Regions from separate parts of the Bacillus marinisedimentorum genome, predicted to be linked through region 1. Evidence: a T-box and tRNA genes for the amino acid it is inferred to sense, from the RefSeq annotation. Region 1 holds a T-box; the other holds one or more tRNA genes.

What was found. A T-box is a leader RNA that pairs with one kind of tRNA and senses whether it is charged. The one in region 1 lies ahead of leuS (leucine--tRNA ligase), so its partner is inferred to be a tRNA-Leu.
Region 2: it encodes a tRNA-Leu, which carries the amino acid that the T-box ahead of leuS (leucine--tRNA ligase) is inferred to sense. The anticodon was not compared.

The regions. Positions count from the first base shown of each region.
Region 1 is NZ_LWBL02000029.1:44,194-55,238, reverse strand. Features, by position in the region: gene metK (methionine adenosyltransferase) at 1-723, shown strand, start outside; gene A4U59_RS09030 (GNAT family N-acetyltransferase) at 1,938-2,444, shown strand; gene A4U59_RS09025 (gamma carbonic anhydrase) at 2,455-2,988, opposite strand; gene A4U59_RS09020 (alpha/beta hydrolase) at 3,109-3,927, shown strand; gene A4U59_RS09015 (tetraprenyl-beta-curcumene synthase family protein) at 3,965-5,032, shown strand; gene mnmM (tRNA 5-(aminomethyl)-2-thiouridylate-methyltransferase MnmM) at 5,956-6,528, opposite strand; gene mnmL (tRNA modification radical SAM protein MnmL/YtqA) at 6,530-7,498, opposite strand; gene A4U59_RS09000 (DUF2524 family protein) at 7,675-7,938, shown strand; gene A4U59_RS08995 (MDR family MFS transporter) at 8,121-9,335, shown strand; T-box leader at 9,488-9,711, shown strand; gene leuS (leucine--tRNA ligase) at 9,776-11,045, shown strand, end outside.
Region 2 is NZ_LWBL02000081.1:897-10,286, reverse strand. Features, by position in the region: tRNA gene A4U59_RS20520 (tRNA-Asn) at 85-159, shown strand; tRNA gene A4U59_RS20515 (tRNA-Ser) at 162-253, shown strand; tRNA gene A4U59_RS20510 (tRNA-Glu) at 263-334, shown strand; tRNA gene A4U59_RS20505 (tRNA-Val) at 384-459, shown strand; tRNA gene A4U59_RS20500 (tRNA-Met) at 643-719, shown strand; tRNA gene A4U59_RS20495 (tRNA-Asp) at 725-801, shown strand; tRNA gene A4U59_RS20490 (tRNA-Phe) at 994-1,069, shown strand; tRNA gene A4U59_RS20485 (tRNA-Thr) at 1,077-1,152, shown strand; tRNA gene A4U59_RS20480 (tRNA-Tyr) at 1,162-1,246, shown strand; tRNA gene A4U59_RS20475 (tRNA-Trp) at 1,271-1,344, shown strand; tRNA gene A4U59_RS20470 (tRNA-His) at 1,354-1,428, shown strand; tRNA gene A4U59_RS20465 (tRNA-Gln) at 1,452-1,526, shown strand; tRNA gene A4U59_RS20460 (tRNA-Gly) at 1,532-1,606, shown strand; tRNA gene A4U59_RS20455 (tRNA-Cys) at 1,611-1,684, shown strand; tRNA gene A4U59_RS20450 (tRNA-Leu) at 1,696-1,777, shown strand; tRNA gene A4U59_RS20445 (tRNA-Ser) at 1,958-2,049, shown strand; tRNA gene A4U59_RS20440 (tRNA-Leu) at 2,059-2,140, shown strand; gene A4U59_RS20435 (hypothetical protein) at 2,386-2,898, shown strand; tRNA gene A4U59_RS20425 (tRNA-Gly) at 3,217-3,290, shown strand; gene A4U59_RS20420 (B3/B4 domain-containing protein) at 3,438-4,106, opposite strand; gene A4U59_RS20415 (ABC-ATPase domain-containing protein) at 4,191-5,906, shown strand; gene queG (tRNA epoxyqueuosine(34) reductase QueG) at 5,944-7,074, shown strand; gene A4U59_RS20405 (methylated-DNA--[protein]-cysteine S-methyltransferase) at 7,150-7,680, shown strand; gene A4U59_RS20400 (amidase domain-containing protein) at 7,817-8,704, shown strand; gene trmL (tRNA (uridine(34)/cytosine(34)/5-carboxymethylaminomethyluridine(34)-2'-O)-methyltransferase TrmL) at 8,809-9,291, shown strand.

The sequences.
Region 1 (11,045 bases):
AGGCTGACAGAAGTCCGCAAAGAAGAAATCCTCCCATACTTACGCCCTGATGGAAAGACACAGGTGACGGTGGAATATGATGAAAATGACAATCCTGTCAGGATTGATACTATCGTCATTTCGACACAGCACCATCCGGAAGTTTCGCTTGAACAGATTCAGCGGAATATCAAAGAATATATCATCAAGCCGATTGTTCCTGAAAACCTGATTGATGAAGACACGAAATTTTTCATCAACCCGACAGGCCGGTTCGTCATCGGCGGTCCGCTCGGTGACGCCGGTTTGACTGGACGAAAAATCATTGTCGATACGTATGGAGGCTATGCCCGCCATGGCGGAGGGGCCTTTTCCGGTAAGGATCCGACAAAAGTGGACCGTTCCGCAGCATATGCGGCCCGTTATGTCGCCAAGAATATCGTAGCTGCAGACCTTGCTGACAAATGCGAGGTGCAGCTTGCTTACGCCATCGGTGTTGCCCAGCCTGTTTCCATCTCAATTGATACGTTCGGAACAGGAAAAGTTTCTGAAGAGAAACTGGTGGAAATGGTCCGCCAGACATTTGATTTACGTCCGGCAGGCATCATTAAAATGCTTGACCTGAGAAAACCGATTTACAAACAGACAGCGGCATACGGTCATTTCGGCCGTACGGATATCGATGTTCCGTGGGAAAAAGCCGATAAAGCCGGCGCGCTGAAGGAACTCGCTTCTGCTGAATAAGTGTTTGGATAGTGTTAAAATCACTGCTGAATCTTTTAAGCAGTTCATTCTGTAGAGAATCCTGAACAATAATAAAGGCTCAGAATCGTTTTAATTAGCGGTTCTGAGCTTTTTTTAGAGATTACCCACTTAAGGCCAGTCGGAAAATTTCTTTCCTTTAGTGTGAGGTGTAATTCATGGGGTCTGTTCGCGGAGCTGTTTGGGGAGAAATCCGGTCAGAGGGCCTGAGCGCGCAGCTTTTTGGCGCGAAATAATGCTTGAACGGCGTGAAACAAACCAAGTGGCGTGAAAGCGGGCTATATCGGCGTGAAACGTAATCGGTTTGGCGCGAAAACCGGGAGAAACGGCGCGAAAGCCGCACCCTGGATGTAGCGTAAAGCCGGTCGGCGCGAAAACCCGCTCCTATGGCGCGAAAATTCGTTTGAATGGCGTGAAATCACCCGTATGGCGTGAAAGCGAACAGTTGTGGCGTGAATTTTGAAGGAGTTGGCAAGAAAAGCGGCAGATTTGGCTCGAAAACCAGGAGAAACGGCGCGAAAGCCGCACCCTGGATGTAGCGTAAAGCCGGTCGGCGCGAAAACCCGCTCCTATGGCGCGAAAATTCGTTTGAATGGCGTGAAACCACCCGTATGGCGTCCAAAGCGAGCAGTTGTGGCGTGAAATTTGAAAGAGGTGGCAAGAAAAGCGGCAGATTTGGCGCGAAAACCGGGAGAGACGGCGCGAAAGCCGCACCCTGGACGTAGCGTAAAGCCGGTCGGCGCGAAAACCCGCTCCTATGGCGCGAAAATTCGTTTGAATGGCGTGAAACCACCCGTATGGCGTGAAAGCGAACAGTTGTGGCGTGAAATTTGAAGGAGTTGGCAAGAAAAGCGGCAGATTTGGCTCAAAAACCGGGAGAAACGGCGTGAAACCCGCTCACTGGGCCGACACCGAAAAGCCGTTTGGCGTTATACGGCGCGTCACGCGCCCACAGAGAATGCATGCGAAATTGTTTGGCTCGAAACCCTGTTTAAATCAAGCCAAAAAGTGACTGTAATGAAATCACACGTTTCTTTTCCTTTCCTGCTGTTTTATAATTGAATAAATAGTAAGAAAATTCAGCTGCTGGAATATGCCTGATTGGCATCTGGAAGCTGTTCGATTTCTGACATATGATTTGGCGATCAAGCCTTGCATCTTTTACAAAGGGATTATTACAAAACAGGGGGAAGGCTATGATGATAATTAGACCTGCAACAAGCAAGGATGCTCAAGCGGTCCGTACAGTTGCCGTTAAAAGCTGGATGGATACGTATGGGACGTTTTATACAAAGGAAGAAACCGAAGAATTCATGGAAACGGTATATGCCTATGATAACTTGCTGAAATCCATTTCAGAGAGTGAATCATCCGAGAATCACCATTTCCTTGTTTCGGAAGAAGACGGATCGATTACAGGAATAATGGAAATCATCAAGCGTGAGGCGGGCTGGGAAATTTTACGGCTTTATGTGCTGCCGGAATTCCAGCGGCAAAAGATCGGCACCGAGCTGCTTGCGGCTGTTATGCAGACGGTTAAAAAAGGGCCGCTGCGCGTTTGTGTTGAAGTCCGCAATCAGCGGGGCCTTGCTTTCTACAGGAAAGCCGGCTTCAGTGAAACGAAACGTCAAAAAGATGATTTCTTTGTGCTGACCGGGGAATTATTAGTATTGGAAAAAGCACTGGACGGCATTGCCATTTGACAATGCCGTTTTAGTTATCATCCTTTGGCTCGATGGGGGTAAGTTTTTTATAATAATGGCCTTTTTCCATGTATTCTCTGCGGATCCTCGCCATATCTTCCAGATCCTCCTCGTTCAATTCCCTTACAACCTTCGCCGGACGTCCATATGCAAGTGAATTGGGCGGGATCTTCTTGCCTGGCGGAACAAGGCTGCCGGCTCCAATGAAAGCCCCTTTCCCGATTTCGGCGCCGTCCAGGACGATTGACCCCATGCCGATGAGGGCGTGCTTCCGGATAATGGAGCTATGGAGAATGACCTGGTGCCCGACAGTAACGCCGTCTTCAAGGATAAGCGGGTTGCCCGGGCTCTGGTGGAGTACGCAATTGTCCTGGACATTCACCCCGTTCCCGATGATGGTCGGGGCGACATCGCCGCGGATGGATGTGTTAAACCAGATACTTGAATCCTTGCCGATTGATACATCGCCGCTGATTGTGACATAATCAGCGATATAGGCACTGTTGGAGATCTGCGGAGTTTTCCCTTTATAGCTGTAAATCATTTCAGTTCCTGCCTTTCAAAATCATTCTTAATTACAACGTTAAAATATAACGTATCCTGTATAAAACCAGTGTACCAGAAAAGTCGATATAGAAGAAAAGATTAAAAAGGAGCGAGCACGATGTGGAAATGGGAGGCTGACAATGCAAAAGCGGTTATGGTCATGGTTCATGGAGCAGGGGAGCACCATGGCAGATATTCATGGCTGATTGAAATGTGGAGGGCGGCAGGCTTTCATGTCATCATGGGTGACTTGCCCGGCCAGGGAACCTCAACACGCCGGCGGGGCCATATTGATTCATTCGATGAGTATATCGAAGCGGTTGAAATGTGGCTGAAAGAAGCATTCACATACGAGCTCCCGGTATTTTTACTGGGGCACAGCATGGGCGGGCTGATAGCCATCAGGTCAATGCAGGAAAAGCATTTCCCCGTTGCGGCCGTCCTGTTATCATCACCGGCGCTCGGTCTTGTAGAACCGCCTCCGAAAAGGCTGGAAATGGCATCCAAGGCATTGAACGCAGTACTTCCGGGAGCGATGTTTGATTCCCATTTGAAACCCGGCATGGGGACACGGAACAGGGAAATCAATGAAATGGACGAAAATGACAGCCTGATTGTCCGCAAGGTTTCCGTCCGATGGTACCGGGAGCTGGTCCAGGCAATAAAGCAAGCGTCCGAACAGGTGCTGAATTTTCCTGACGTTCCTGTTTTATTATTCCAGGGCGGAGAGGATAAAATTATAGATAAAGTGCTTGTACGTGAATTTTTTGACAAGCTTCCAGTGAACGAAAAGATGTATAAAGAATGGGCTGGCTTATACCATGAAGTATTCAATGATCCAGAAAGGGAACAGGTTTTTGAGATGGCAAAAAGCTTTGTGGATATGACCCTTGAAAATCTTGCCTGGGAAAAAAAGTTACAAAATGAACAGGAGTGATCGCTTGGGTGCAGTACCGAAAACACCAGTTACCCTGATGGCCGGCATCTACACGAAAGTGCTCCCCGAAGTCCATAACCAGTTAAACCGCTGGAAGAGGCGGGCTGAATCGATACCTGATCCAGAACTGAGAAAACAGGCGCTTGCAAGCATACAAACGAAAACGTTCCACTGTGAAGGCGGATCGATTTATGGCATCCTCGCTGGGCGTGATTTGAAAACGAGCATTGAATTCATTACAGCATATCAGACAATAAGCGATTATCTTGATAATTTGTGTGACCGCAGCACTTCTCAGGATGCCGATGATTTTACTGCCCTTCACGAATCGATGCTCCATGCCCTTACACCGGGTGCACCGACAGCTGATTATTATCGGCATCGAGCAGAGCAAAATGATGGCGGATATTTGAAAAGCCTAGTCCTTGCCTGCCAGAATAGTTTGGCGCAGGTTCCGCATTATGAAATGATTTCGCCGATGCTTTATCAACTTGCGGACTATTACTGTGATCTTCAGGTACATAAACATGTCCATGCGGAAGAAAGGGTTCCAAGACTGGAGGCCTGGTTTGAAAAGAATAAGAGCAGCCTTCCTGAAATGACATGGTATGAATTTTCTGCATGTGCTGGTTCCACTCTTGGAATCTTTTGTCTTGTTTCTTACGGGTTCAAGGAAGAGTTTACAGAGGAACAGGCCCGAAAAGTCATGAACGGCTATTTTCCATATATACAGGGGCTCCATATCTTATTGGATTATTTCATTGACCAGGAAGAGGACAGGGATGGCGGTGATTTGAATTTTTGCTTTTACTACCCTCATGACGGGGAAATGCTCGAGCGTTTCAAGCATTTTATCCGGGAAGCGGATAAGCATACTGATCAATTGCCGAATCGTCAATTTCACCGGATGATCAATAAAGGCCTGCTAGGCATTTATTTGTCTGACCAAAAGGTGGGCCGCCAGCACAGCGTAAACAGGATTGCACGGAAAATGATAAAATGCGGCGGGCACATTACCCGGTTTTTTTACGTGAACGGGAAGCTATATCGCAGGGTGGCGCGTAATGGGTTATCGAAAAAGGCAAAAAAAATCCCCTCGCAATGAGGGGATTTTTAACACCGCAGGGGGCTCAACCATGCCACATCACCACTAAATGATTTAACGGTAACGGGTTTTATTGGAAACCAGCGGATCGCTTATACGATTTGACTGGAGGATCTAACAATTTTACTCCAATTCCGTTTGTGTGATGATATGTGTACGCTCCGTTTTGATCTGGCTTTCTGTTATGGCACTTCTCCATAACGTAAGAGCCGTCTCAATCATTCATGTTCCATGTTCCAATTTCTTCACATTCACACAATACTGTTTACTTGTGTTGCCACTTTCGACGTTCTCATGTTTCCGTGTTTCCATCTTTCCATGTTTCATGCGGGTGGTGGTTGTTACCTTTCCCGATTTTGGTTTGAGCAGATGAACGTTGGTTCGGTTTTACAGAATACGATGTGTAATGGGGGATGTTTTCCATATAATCGATTTGGTTTCCTCTCGGGTTTCTTTGAACCTATTTCATCGATCTCTTCGTTTCTGGTAAGAAAAGAAGTACTGCTTTCTTTTCCGCGCTTTGTTTCTGAAATCAATGGAATGAGTTTTGTTCATTGAACCTTAAAGGTCTTCATAACCGTTATCGGATTACAATTCATTACATCCGTTTTCCGATCTGTCGTCCCGCTGTCCAAATGTCATCCCTGCAATTCACTTTCACTGCCGTTGCCGGCGTTACTCGATTTTGCATTTGCCAGGACTCACCTGGTCTTTCATTCCTTTACGGAACGTGCCAAGATGGTTGAGTCCCCTGCGATGTTAATGCTTGTTTCTTTATCTTGATTTAAGTGTACCACTAATTATCTAAAAATTCAAATAAAAATGTGACAAAAATGTTAACGCTTACATTTGGAGCGGAATGTGGGCTGCCTTGAAAAATATTTTCTGCAAAAAAACAGGCTGCCCTTTGCGGACAGCTTCGATCAGGCCCTTTTCTCGAGCGCAAGCACAAAAGGAGGGCTGTTTTTTTGGTTGATGAATCCATATTGAAGAACGCTGACGGATTGCTGGTCTAGTTTTTTTACATAGGATAAGAGTTCGTCGCGTTCGGTTTTCCCTTCAGGATGTCCTGGATAAACGACAAGTATGATGATCCCGCCGGCTTTCATGCAATCGAGAAGCTGGGAAAGGGAGGAAATCGTAGATTCCGCCTTTGTCACAATTGACTTGTCACCCCCGGGCAAGTATCCAAGATTAAATATGGCAGCCTGGATTTCATTCAGCTTTTCGCTTGGGATATGCTGTTTCAAATTGCTATGGCTGTCAAGGCAGAGACGGACACGGCTGTCAAGGTGCCGGGCTTTTAGACGCTCCAGTGTTTTGGCCAGCGCCTCTTCCTGGATGTCGAACGAAAAGACAGTGCCGTCCGGACCGGCCAGTTCGGCTAGCAGAACGGTATCATGACCGTTCCCGGCAGTCGCATCAATTGCTGTATCGCCGGGGTGCAATGCTTCTTTTAACAAGCTGTGGGCAAACGGAATCACTCGCTCAAGCATATCATGCCTCCGCTTTAGCCCCGGCAAGTTCGTATTTCTTTCCCTGCCAGCTGTTTCTGCGTTCGAGTTCGGAATCAATGGCATTCAGGACTTCCCACTTTTTTAAGCTCCACATTGGGCCGATCATTAAATCGGGTGGTCCGTCCCCTGTAATACGGTGGACAATCATTTCCGGCGGCATGATTTCAAGCTGATCGACAACAAGGTTGATATATTCTTCGAAAGACAGGAATTTAAGAAGCCCTTTTTCATATTGCTTGACCATCGGTGTGCCTTTCAGCAAATGGAGGAGGTGGATCTTGATTCCCTGTACGTCAAGCTTTGCTACTGCACGTGCGGATTCCATCATCATCCCGGGTGTTTCCCCCGGCAGACCGTTGATGATATGGGAACACACCCTGATGCCGTGTTTCCGCAGTTTTTCGACGCCCTCAACATATGTTTTGAAATCATGGGCACGGTTGATCAAATCTGCTGTTTCCTGATGGACAGTCTGCAGGCCGAGCTCGATCCATAAGTAAGTCCGTTCATTCAACTCGGCAAGATATTCCACGACGTCATCCGGAAGGCAATCCGGCCGTGTGGCGATGGATAGGCCGACAACCCCTTCCTGTTCAAGAATGGGTTCGAATTTTTCGCGCAGCTCTTCAACAGGTGCATGGGTATTCGTGAATGCCTGGAAGTAGCCCATGTACTTGCCGTCCTTCCATTTTTCATGCATCTGGTCCTTGATCGTATTGAACTGTGTGATGAGATCTTCTTTCCGGTTTCCTGCAAAATCACCGGAGCCGGCTGCGCTGCAAAATGTGCAGCCGCCGTGTGCGACGGTGCCGTCCCTGTTTGGGCAATCAAATCCTCCGTCAAGGGATACTTTAAACACTTTATGTCCAAACTGCTTGCGCAAATGGTAGTTCCATGTATGGTATCTTTTTTGGTCATTAGAATAAGGAAACGGATTGATGCTTTTCATCCATTTTCACCCTTTCTGAACACACCTGGCCTTAAGCGAGGTGTAAAAAGTTATACTAAGGCATTTTAGCATGTTCCGCCTTTTTCTCCAAATGGAAAAGACATGCAGCTTCTGCCGGCATAAATAAGCAAAAAAGGTTTTGAGCAAACTAACCGCAAAAAGAAGGAGGGTTACAAATGGCGACACGCGCCTCAGTCGATGACCACATCCATCGGGCCGAAGAGGTCTTGACGTTTGCGGAAAAGCAATTAAATGAATCGAAAAAACAGGAGCATTATAACGAAGAAGGGTATTCACAGGCACAGCTTGAGCTTGAAAAGCTTGCATACGATCTTGATACATTAATGCAAAGCGGAAATCAGCAGCAAAAGGAGCAGGTGTACAGAATTCAGCTGCAAGTCCGGCAATTGCAGCAGCATATGATTCTGAACGAGTTTTAATTTTTTTCAATTTACTTTGCGAAAACAGAACGGAGAGGGACAGCTTTTTGAGGCTGTCTCTCTCGGTTTTTTCTCTTAAAAAATTGTACAGTAAGAATGGGATTTTTTTATTGCATCTTTTGAAGGAAATGACTAAAATTATTTTGGTATGCGAAGGATTATTATGCAAGAGGAGGGTGGACATGCCAAAAGCACTGTGGCTGCTTGTTGCCGGCATGGTAATCAACGTAACGGGGGCTTCGTTCCTATGGCCGCTCAATACTATTTATATACATGAACATTTAGGGAAATCGTTGGCAGTTGCAGGGCTTGTGCTTATGTTTAATGCAGGTGCAGGAATTATCGGCAATCTTTTCGGCGGAACCCTGTTTGATAAAATTGGCGGATACCGGACGATTATAAGCGGGATCTTGCTTACTGCAACAGCAATAACGTCTATGATTTTCTTCCACCAGAATTTTTATGCCTATGCGATCTTGATGGCAGTGCTCGGCTTCGGAGCCGGAATGATTTTTCCAGCCATGTATGCGATGGCAGGAAGCGTATGGCCTGCAGGCGGCCGTAAAGCATTTAATGCCGTTTATGTCGCCCAGAATCTCGGGGTGGCAATTGGTGCCGCCGGAGGCGGACTGGTTGCGTCGTATAAATTTGAATACGTATTTATCGCAAACACCGTCATGTACCTTGCGTTTTTAGCGCTCGCTGTTTTTGGATTCAAAGGGATTCAGGACGGGCAGGTTGATCACGGGGCAAGCCCGACAAGTATCCTGAACCATGCTTCTTCCGTAAAGAGCAAAAAACGTCTCCAGGCTTTAATCCTCCTCAGTTTCGGATATTTGCTGGCGTGGATGGGTTATGTGCAGTGGCAATCGACTATTGCTGCATATACACAGGAGCTTAATATTTCGTTAAAGCAATACAGCTTGCTGTGGACGATCAACGGCGCGCTTATTGTTCTTGGCCAGCCGCTCCTCAAATTTGCTGTAGACCGTCGAGTTAAAACAATCAAAGCCCAGATTTTGACAGGGCTTGCCATTTTTATTGCTGCCTTTGCAGTAGCAGGGCAGGCAGTTGAATTCACCGGATTTGCGGCTGCAATGGTCATACTTACAATCGGAGAGATGTTTGTCTGGCCGGCGGTGCCGACCGCAGCTAATGAACTGGCGCCAAAAGGCAGGCAGGGCTTTTACCAGGGGATTGTCAACAGCACGGCGACAGGGGGCCGGATGCTGGGACCTGTACTTGGAGGCCTGGTTGCCGATATGTTTGGCATGCAGATTCTCTTTACCCTCCTGATCGGTTTCTATGCAGCTGCTATGGCTGCAACGATTGTATATGACAGAAAGCTGAAAGAGATTGAAGCCGCCAAGCCCGAGCCTGTCGTTTCAGGAGTATGAGGCGCTTTGGCCAGAACGCATTTTGATTGATGATAAAGGAGGGAATTCCTTTAGACGACCTGCTATGTGTACACCGGGCCGGTGGTCTCCGCATTTCTTGACTTGACAGTCGGGAAGGCCTATATTTAGAATTAAGATATTATGGAAACGGCTTAATAACGATGAGAAGGATTAGTAGTGGCAGAATAGGGTCCAGAGAGTTGGCGGCCGGTGCAAGCCAACCCTGATTTCTCCATGAACTCGCCTTCAAAGTTGCAGGTCTGAAACAGATAAAGTAAGATCTGCCGTCCGTCCGCGTTAAGGATTGATAAGCGGGTGCTCTATGCACTAAACCGGGTGGTACCGCGGGAAGGATATGATGCCTCTCGTCCCTTTATCAGGGATGGGAGGCTTTTTTTAGCCGTATTATTGGAGCCAAACACGATGAAGGAGGAAATTTCATGTCATTTGACCACAAAGCGATTGAAAAGAAATGGCAGCAGTATTGGGAAAAAAATAAAACTTTCAAGACGGTGGAACAGCAGGATAAGGAAAAATTTTATGCCCTTGATATGTTCCCGTATCCATCAGGTGCCGGACTTCATGTAGGGCACCCTGAAGGCTATACGGCAACTGATATTTTATCCAGGATGAAGCGGATGCAGGGATATAATGTGCTGCATCCGATGGGCTGGGACGCGTTCGGACTGCCGGCTGAACAGTATGCCCTTGATACCGGAAATGATCCGGCCGAATTCACCGAGCATAACATCAACACGTTCCGCCGCCAGATCAAATCTCTCGGCTTCTCATACGACTGGGACCGTGAAATCAATACGACTGATCCCCATTATTATAAATGGACGCAGTGGATTTTCTTGAAATTGTATGAGCGCGGGCTGGCATATGTAGATGAGGTGCCGGTGAACTGGTGCCCGGCACTCGGCACTGTCCTTGCCAATGAAGAAGTCATTGACGGAAAAAGTGAACGGGGCGGCCATCCGGTTGAACGCCGGCCGATGAAGCAGTGGATGCTGAAAATCACCGAATATGCGGACCGCCTGCTTGAAGACCTTGAGGAGCTCGACTGGCCGGAAAGCATTAAAGAAATGCAGCGGAACTGGATCGGCCGGTCAGAAGGGGCTGAGGTCGATTTTGCGATCGAAGGCTCTGCAGAAGGGTTCACCGTCTTCACGACCAGGCCTGATACATTGTTTGGCGCCACGTATTGTGTGCTGGCCCCCGAAAATCCGCTTGTTGATGAAATCGTGACGGAAGAGCATAAAGCTGCTGTTTATGAATATAAGCAAATGGTCCAAGCGAAAAGCGACCTTGAAAGGACTGACCTTGCCAAAGATAAGACAGGTGTATTCACCGGTGCTTACGCGGTCAATCCGATCAATGGCAGCAAGCTGCCGATATGGATCGCCGATTATGTGCTGATGAGTTACGGCACTGGTGCAATTATGGCCGTTCCGGGACATGATGAGCGCGACTGGGAATTTGCCCGAAAATATGATTTGCCGATTGCGGAAGTCGTTGAAGGCGGAAATATCGATGAAGAAGCCTATACAGGAGACGGTAAGCACATCAACTCCGGGTTCCTTGATGGGCTCGGAAAAGAAGAGGCGATCGAAAAAGCCATTGAGTGGCTGGAAGATAAGGAAAAAGGCACGAAGAAAACAACATACCGCCTGCGTGACTGGCTGTTCAGCCGCCAGCGCTACTGGG
Region 2 (9,390 bases), on a different contig from region 1:
GACGCATATGCTTCTCTGACTTAGCATGCAGAGGAAGAAGCAGTAGTGACGCTGCTAAATCAGTTAAGGAAGATAGATAACCATTCCACAGTAGCTCAGTGGTAGAGCCCTCGGCTGTTAACCGAGCTGTCGCAGGTTCGAATCCTGCCTGTGGAGCCAATGGAGAGCTGTCCGAGTGGCCGAAGGAGCACGATTGGAAATCGTGTAGACGGCTACCGCCGTCTCGAGGGTTCGAATCCCTCGCTCTCCGCCATATTAAATTGGCCCCTTGGTCAAGTGGTTAAGACACCGCCCTTTCACGGCGGTAACAGGGGTTCGAATCCCCTAGGGGTCACTGACAGAAGTGAATGCCAGGCATTCCTGGCATATCGCTTCACTATATCGGAGGATTAGCTCAGCTGGGAGAGCACCTGCCTTACAAGCAGGGGGTCGGCAGTTCGATCCTGTCATCCTCCACCATATGCTTTCCAAATCTGAAAGTTTCTATATTATCGCGGGATGGAGCAACGAGCGATACATCTATGAATCCGCTTCGAGTTGTCTCGACGCATCAATCATCCCGGAATAGGCTTGCAGAGGAAGAGACAGTTAGTTTTTAACTGCGTAACTCCAGGATACAAAGTAACACTTTATTCATATCATCGCGGGATGGAGCAGTTCGGTAGCTCGTCGGGCTCATAACCCGAAGGTCGCAGGTTCAAATCCTGCTCCCGCAACCAAATATGGTCCGGTAGTTCAGTTGGTTAGAATGCCTGCCTGTCACGCAGGAGGTCGCGGGTTCGAGTCCCGTCCGGACCGCCATTTTTGAAGTGAAATGGCCGAATGGTTAAGTGCATTACAGTATGGCTCGATAGCTCAGTCACGAGCATCCGCTTCTCTGAGTCCACATCGAGTTGTCTCGACGCATGATCTTCCTTGATTAAACTGGCAGAGGAAGAGACAGGTAACTATGTAAGGCCGAATGATTAAGTAAGTTCATGTACACTACAGTATGGCTCGATAGCTCAGTCGGTAGAGCAGAGGACTGAAAATCCTCGTGTCGGCGGTTCGATTCCGTCTCGAGCCACCATTTGTGTGCCGGTCTAGCTCAATTGGTAGAGCAACTGACTTGTAATCAGTAGGTTGGGGGTTCAAGTCCTCTGGCCGGCACCATTTTCATATGGAGGAGTAGCGAAGTGGCTAAACGCGGCAGACTGTAAATCTGTTCCCTCAGGGTTCGGTGGTTCGAATCCGCCCTCCTCCACCATTTTTTATTCACAAAAGATCATATAGGGGCATAGTTTAACGGTAGAACAGAGGTCTCCAAAACCTCCAGTGTGGGTTCGATTCCTACTGCCCCTGCCAATTAACATGGCGGCTATGGCGAAGTGGTTAACGCATCGGATTGTGGCTCCGACATCATGGGTTCGATTCCCATTAGTCGCCCCATAAAGGATGCAGTAAACTCTTATTGGGCTATAGCCAAGCGGTAAGGCAACGGACTTTGACTCCGTCATGCGCTGGTTCGAATCCAGCTAGCCCAGCCATTATTGCGGAAGTAGTTCAGTGGTAGAACACCACCTTGCCAAGGTGGGGGTCGCGGGTTCGAATCCCGTCTTCCGCTCCATTAAGGCGGTATAGCCAAGTGGTAAGGCAGAGGTCTGCAAAACCTTTATCACCGGTTCAAATCCGGTTACCGCCTCCAATTTTTATTATGCCGGTGTGGCGGAATTGGCAGACGCGCACGACTCAAAATCGTGTTCCTTCTGGAGTGCCGGTTCGACCCCGGCCACCGGTATTGCCCAACAATTCAGTTGTTGTGAAAAAGGATTCTTTCATTAAAGTGAAAGGGTCTTTTTTCATACGATGACTTGTATTGTATCCTTCCTGATCTATTGCACGGAGAGGGCAGACTGAGGATTCAAAAGTTATCAGCATCCATTGTGTGATGGCTGCAAGTTTTTAAATAATAAACCTTGGAGAAGTACCCAAGTGGCTATAAGGGGGCGCACTCGAAATGCGTTAGGGCGGGCAACCGTCGCGTGAGTTCGAATCTCACCTTCTCCGCCATTATACTTTGCCGGCGTGGCGGAATTGGCAGACGCGCACGACTCAAAATCGTGTTCCTTCTGGAGTGCCGGTTCGACCCCGGCCGCCGGTATTAATATCCACAATCGAGACCGCTTATTTTCTGCGGTTCTTCTTTTCCCCGTTTTGATGCGGGGGTTTTTTTATAGCCTAGACTGTCAATCAGTATCAGGGTTTTACTTAATCAAGAAATTGGAGTATATACATTCAGTGACCAAATGTATATTATTGGTATTTGGATGAAAGTCTGTTACTATTTTAATAGAGACTGGTTAGATAGGCCAGACCATAACTTGCCTAAAGAAAGAAGGCTGAAAAATGAAAAAGAAAAGCCTATTCTGGACGATAATCATAAGCATGACAATACTTGCAGTCTCATCTTTCTCAATTTATACAATGATGGCAACTGGCAGCGGGGAAGAGATCGATGAGGGAACAGGAAACAATAACACGGTATCAAAAGAAAAAGTCGAAGAAATTCAGGCCACCATTGGCAAACAGAATCAGGATGTCGGAAGGTTCGTTGCAAAAACACACGATTTTTACAATGAAACACTAGGATACGGTGGGATTAACAGTGTCAATTGGAATGAGCAAAGGGAAATGGCTAGAAATGTAACGGTGAAGACAAAAGAGTTCGTTTCTTCTGTAGGTAGTAAAAACTTAAAGACCGATTTGAAGGATATTCAGCGGATTTCGGAGGCTGTCATGGACGAAGAGCAAAAGAGTCACATTCTGGAGCTTCACCGTTATTTTCATGACCTGGATATCGCTTTGAATAATTACGGCGGGTTTGACAGGATCTGGGGTGTGACAAAGACACTCGACTGATAGGTTGACCCATCAGTTTTTGATTACTGCGATCCTGGCCCAAGGATGAATATCTGATTCGATGCTGCTGCAACGCCTATTTTCGACATTTTTCAGATTTGCCCCTTGAAATATGATTTGAATTTCAATATAATAATAATCATTCCGATGGAAAAACACTTTGCGGGTGTAGTTTAGTGGTAAAACCTCAGCCACGAGGGTTACTTCTTTGAATAAGCTACGAGTTGCCTCGACGCATTAATCATCTCTGAGTAAGCTGGCAGAGGAAGAGGCATGACTGTCGGCAACACAAACAACTTTATATATCTGATTAATTATGCGGGTGTAGTTTAGTGGTAAAACCTCAGCCTTCCAAGCTGATGTCGTGGGTTCGATTCCCATCACCCGCTCCATTCTAAATTTTTATACTTAAACCTTGTGACTAACGCAGTGTTTCGTTTTTAATGAAGCATTGCGTTTTTTAATGTGCGTAGGAGCATTACATTATAGAGGAATAAAATGACCTGCTTGCCAATAGTGCAAGCAGGCGGAGAGCCAGTTTATTCAATCACTCTTGTTTCTCTTGTGCCTCCGTGGACCTGAGTGAACATTTTGCCGGCGGCTTCGAGCAGTTGTGCTGCTTCGTCACGATTCATGGACGGCCTCAGATAAAACAGCTGAAGGGCGTTTGCTGTTTCTTTTGTGACGGCTGTTCTAGCAGAATCGGTGATCGGGCTTCCGAAAGAGCCGGTGTCATCCCTTGAGAGGAGTTTGTCCTGCATGTTCATATCACGTCCGTTCAAGGCTTTGTATTGATCCTCACCGGTTCCGATATCAATCGTCACATCGCCGGCAAGCTTATCCATGTCATAGATGCCGACCGGGATTTCATATTGCAGGGAAAAGAAGTTGTTGATATCGGCTGCAGAATGGATGAGCGGAATGGTATCCTTTTTTTTCAGGCGGCGGTAGAGCGCTTCGGCAGAGTGCCTGTATCGGGACGGGTCCGTTCCTGCCTGCTTGAACACTTGCCGCCATTCATGAATGCCGGGAAAGTCGTTTATTTGTTTGACATCCAGGTCGAGCTGCAGGGATTCCTGATACAGCTGCAGCCTTCCTTTTATCATTTGAGGTGCATCATCAATCACGATATCATGATAGGTAATGCAGCCTATTTTGAAATCGGGAATATGTTCTTTCACTTTAGGCGAGATTGAAACATTGGGCATTGTGCGTTCCTCCTATAGGCTCTTTTAATCAGTGTAGCATATGGAAGCACTGCACTTGAAATAGATTGACAGAGGTGATGGATGATGGAAAAACTGCGGCATTTGCTGCGGAAGATTGATGGTAAGGGTTATAAGGCATATAAAGACATTCAGGGGACTTATACCTTCGGCAGCTGGAGGCTTGCTGTAGATTATGTCCAGGGTGATCCGTTTGCCTCCCCTTCAAAAATCCGTGTACTGGTCCCGCGTAAGAATGCGGGTTATGAGGCAAGCTGGGATGACACAAAACACCGGAAGATCCGAACAGAAGATTTTATTGCGCGGCTTGCTGCCAGGGAAATCAGGAAGAAAGGCGGCAAGGGTGCAGGCGGGACAGGGAAGAGCGGATTGATTATGATTGATGCACCGGGCCAGGAAGTGTTAGAGCGGACTGCTGTGTCCATAAATGATAAAGAGATTGGGCTTTGCCTTTCCATCGGGCTTCCCGCCCGCGGTCGGCGGGTGCTCGGCAAACAGGCAGAGCAATTGTTTTTTGAAGAAATCCCTGCGATTTTACAGGGAAGCATCTTTAATATTGATACAAGTGAACTCTCCCGTGCACATCGGCTCGCTGACCAGCAGGGGGCAATCCGGGGTTATATGAAGGAAAACGGAATCATTTCATTTATTGCCGATGGTGCCGTACTTCCGCGCGAGAGCGGAGTGAGCAGCCGGCCGCTGAGGGAAGGGAAAGTTGTTCCGTTTGTGAGTCCTGCAAGCATGTCAGTGGAGATACAGGTCCCTCATAAGGAAGATCCTGTCACGGGGATGGCGGTGAAAGAGGGAATCACCGTCATCGCCGGCGGAGGATACCATGGAAAAAGTACCCTCTTGAAGGCGATCGAGCTTGGCGTTTATGATCATATTGAAGGTGATGGAAGAGAGTTTGTCCTCAGCCATCCCGATGCTGTGAAAGTGAGGGCTGAAGACGGGCGGAAGATAACGGGAGTTAATATTTCACCGTTCATTAATAACCTTCCTTACGAGAAAAACACCCATTCGTTTACGACCGAAAATGCGAGCGGAAGCACTTCTCAGGCCGCTAATATAATGGAAGGTATGGAATCCAGGGCATCGGTCCTATTGATTGATGAAGATACAAGTGCCACCAACTTTATGATCAGGGACGCAAGAATGCAGGCGCTCGTTGCAAAAGAGAAGGAACCTATCACGCCTTTTATCGATCGGGTCAAGCACCTGTATGAAGAGCGGAACATCTCGACTATCCTTGTCATGGGCGGTTCGGGGGATTATTTCGATGTTGCCGATAAAGTTATCCGGATGGAAGAGTATATACCTGCAGACGTGACAGCCGAGGCCCGGGACATTGCCAGGAAAATCGAATTTAAGCGAGAGAGCGAAGCAGGCGGGAGCTTTACTGCTATCAGTGAGCGCATTCCGCTGCCGCAAAGCCTTGACAGCAGAAAAGGCAAGAAATCGAAAGTGACAGCAAGGGGTTTATCGTCGATCCAGTATGGAAGGAGCGACATTCAGCTTCAATATGTAGAACAGCTTGTTGATCAAAGCCAGACAAGGATGATAGCGGAAATCTTATTTTTTCTGGAAAGAGAAAAAAGATTAAGCCGGCAAGAAGCAGCAATCCCCGCTTTACTTGATTTCATTGAAGAAAAGATGGACAATGAGGGGCCCGGCTCCTTTACGTTATCCAAAGGGCAGCATCCGGGCGATCTGGCCAGGCCGCGCCGGCATGAAATCGCCGCTGCGCTGAACAGGCTTCGGACACTTGGAATCAAAAAGTAAGCTGTCCGCCCATTTTTAAGAAAAAGAGGTGAAATCCATGAATACCGCCCAGCTCAAAGAAGAGATAATCGCATATAGTAAAACAATCGGCATTGACAAAATCGGCTTTGCAAGTGCTGACACCTTTCAAACGCTGAAGGGGAGGCTTGAAAACCAGCAGGAATTGGGGTACCAGTCCGGTTTTGAAGAACCTGACATCGAGAAGAGGACCAATCCGGAGCTGCTGGTGCCGCAGGCAAAATCAATCATCTCGATTGCACTTGCCTACCCCTCCAAAATGAAGGACGCTCCGCGGAGCACAAAGGAAAAACGGCGCGGTTTGTTTGCCCGGGCTTCCTGGGGACTGGACTATCATGATGTCCTGAGGGACCGCCTGCAAAAGCTCGAAGCCTTCATTTTGGAAAAAGTACCGGAAGCAAAGGTGAAATCAATGGTTGATACCGGCGAACTTTCCGACCGTGCCGCAGCGGAACGGGCAGGGATTGGCTGGAGCGGGAAAAACACCTCCATCATAACTCCCGAGCTAGGCTCATATGTTTACCTTGGTGAAATGATTACGACCATCCCTTTTGAACCGGATACACCTATTGAAGACAGATGCGGCACCTGCAATAAGTGCATTGATGCTTGCCCGACCGGGGCAATTGTCCAGGGGGGGCAGCTTGACTCAAGCAAATGCATCGCTTTTTTGACGCAAACGAAAGGCTTCCTGGCAGATGAGTACCGCGATAAAATTGGAAATCGAGTTTATGGATGCGATACGTGCCAACTCGTTTGCCCGGAAAATAAAAAAGTGGATTTTCATTTCCACCCGGAGATGGAACCGGATCCGGAGGTTGTGAAACCGGAGCTTAAACCGCTTCTCAGCATTTCCAACCGGGAGTTCAAAGAAAAATTCGGTCCCATTGCAGGATCGTGGCGCGGAAAGAAACCGATTCAGCGAAATGCCATTATTGCTCTTGCCCACTACAGGGATGAATCAGCGGTACCTGATTTAAAGCGCCTCGTTAAAGAAGACCCCAGGCCGGTGATTAGAGGCACTGCTGCCTGGGCCCTAGGAAAAATAGGCAGTGAAGATGCCGAAAAGTTTCTTATACAGGCGAAAAAGCGAGAAAACGATGAAAAAGTAATGGAAGAAATCGATAAAGGACTGGAAATGCTTAAATAAGCTCTGTTTTACGCTTCGTAATTATTGTCTTTTTTCTGTAAGATATTGAAAAAGTAATGGAAAAGAAGGGATAGGATGACAGGAAAGCCAACCCTCTATTTCGATGAAATGGAAAGCCCGATGGGAGCAGTCACTATTGTTTCCACTGAAAAGGGAATTTGTAAAATTCATTTCGGAGACAGTGAGAGTGCGCTGCCTCTTTTATCCGCCTGGTCCAAAAAAGTGTTTTACACAGTTGAGCTGGAGCAGAATGCAGAAATGCTTTTCGATGCGCAAAGCCAGCTCAGCGACTATTTCGCCGGCATAAGAAAAGAGTTTCAGCTTCCGCTGGATTTCCAGGGGACACCTTTTCAGAAAAAGGTATGGAGCGAGCTCTTACGGATTGAATACGGTGAAACCCGGTCATACAAAGACATTGCACAGGCTGTAAATGCACCAAGGGCTGTCAGGGCTGTAGGCAATGCTGTGAACCGAAACCCTTTGCCAATTATCATTCCATGCCACCGGATCATCGGGAGCAACGGTGAGCTAGTCGGCTACAACGGCGGATTGGAAAAGAAGCAGCAGCTCCTCCAAATTGAAGATGCTCTCGAAAAAATCAGTTAGAAGTGCCAAACGGCGCTTTTTTTTTGCCTGCTAAGGATTGCCCATAAGCTCTATTTCTTGCTTTTTCCATAGGTGCACGCCCCTGTTTTTATCTGCATATGTATATCTTAAAATAAATTCAGGGGAGAACTGCCTGATGGATTGGCTGCATGAGTTGAAAAAGAACTGGAAAACGCAGGTTCATGAATTTGCAGGAACGGAGGAGAACAAAGTATTTCCTGCACAAAAGCTGGAAGGAACTGAACGCAGGCTAAGGCTGCTGGAAAACAGGGTAGCAGAAATTGTGAAGGCAAAGACGACCGGTGAAATTTACAGCCTGCTCCGTTATGAAGAAAGTGAGATTATCCAATATGCTTTGCACCATGAATATTTGCTTAAACAAAAAGAACATCTATATATAGAAGAAGAAATAGAACATCGCGAAGCCGAATTCAAAAGCGGGAAATTGAAGTCGGACCGGGCGGTGATCGAGCAGCAGCCAGAAGAGCCGCCTTCCATCGATTGGAGTGAAAGCGGGAACGAAGAGAGATCTCCTTTTTATTATGACAGGCTGGCTGCGGTGAAATATGCTGAACGATGGTGGAACAGTTATAATCCCAATTTTAAAAAGTTCGATGTCGATTGCACCAACTTTATATCACAGTGCCTGTATGCGGGAGGAGCGCCAATGAGCGGGTACCCGAACCGAAGCAAGGGATGGTGGTACCGGAACAATAATTGGAGTTATTCCTGGGCTGTTGCTCATTCGCTCCGCTGGTACTTGAGCGGCGCAAAAACAGGACTGCGGGGGAAGGAAATGGCATCAGCAGATCTTCTGCAGCCTGGTGATGTGATCTGCTATGATTTTGAAGGTGACGGCAAATGGGACCATAATACGATTGTTGTAGCGAAGGATGCTGCCGGAATGCCGCTTGTAAATGCCCATACGAATAACAGCCGCATGCGGTATTGGTCCTATGAAGATTCAGCCGCCTGGACTCCGAATATCCAGTATAAATTCTTTCACATTGTCGATGATAGTTGAACCATCCGGAGGTTCAATTTGCAGGCGAAAGGCCGATTTCTATAAAAAAGGTGCCGCATGCTATAATAGGAAAAGTACAAACCTATTTATAAGTTCTGTTTGAGGTGACAACTGTGGGAATTCATATTGTGCTTTTCCAGCCGCTGATCCCGGCGAATACAGGAAACATTGCAAGGACGTGTGCAGGAACCGGTATATCACTGCATCTTGTCAGGCCGCTTGGGTTTTCAACTGATGATAAAATGCTGAAAAGGGCCGGTCTCGATTACTGGGAGCATGTTGATATCCATTACCATGACTCGTTGGATGAGCTGTTCCAGGCATACAGCAGCGGCAATTTTTACTTTATAACAAAGTTCGGCAAGAATGTGTTTACGGATGCGGACTTCAGCAATTCGGATCAGGAACTCTTTTTCGTGTTCGGCCGGGAAACAACCGGACTGCCTGATGAAATTCCGGAAAAATATCCGGACCAGTGCCTGCGGCTGCCGATGACAGGCAATATCCGCTCGCTCAACCTTTCGAACACAGCAGCCATTATTGCATATGAGGCTTTGAGACAGCAGCGCTTCCCGGGCCTTTCCTGAGAAATAAAAAACGACCTGATGACAGGTCGTTTTTTCATGGCATAATACGCCGCTTCCCGGCGCCTTGCGCATTTCTTTCTATTATCGGTTTGATCCTGG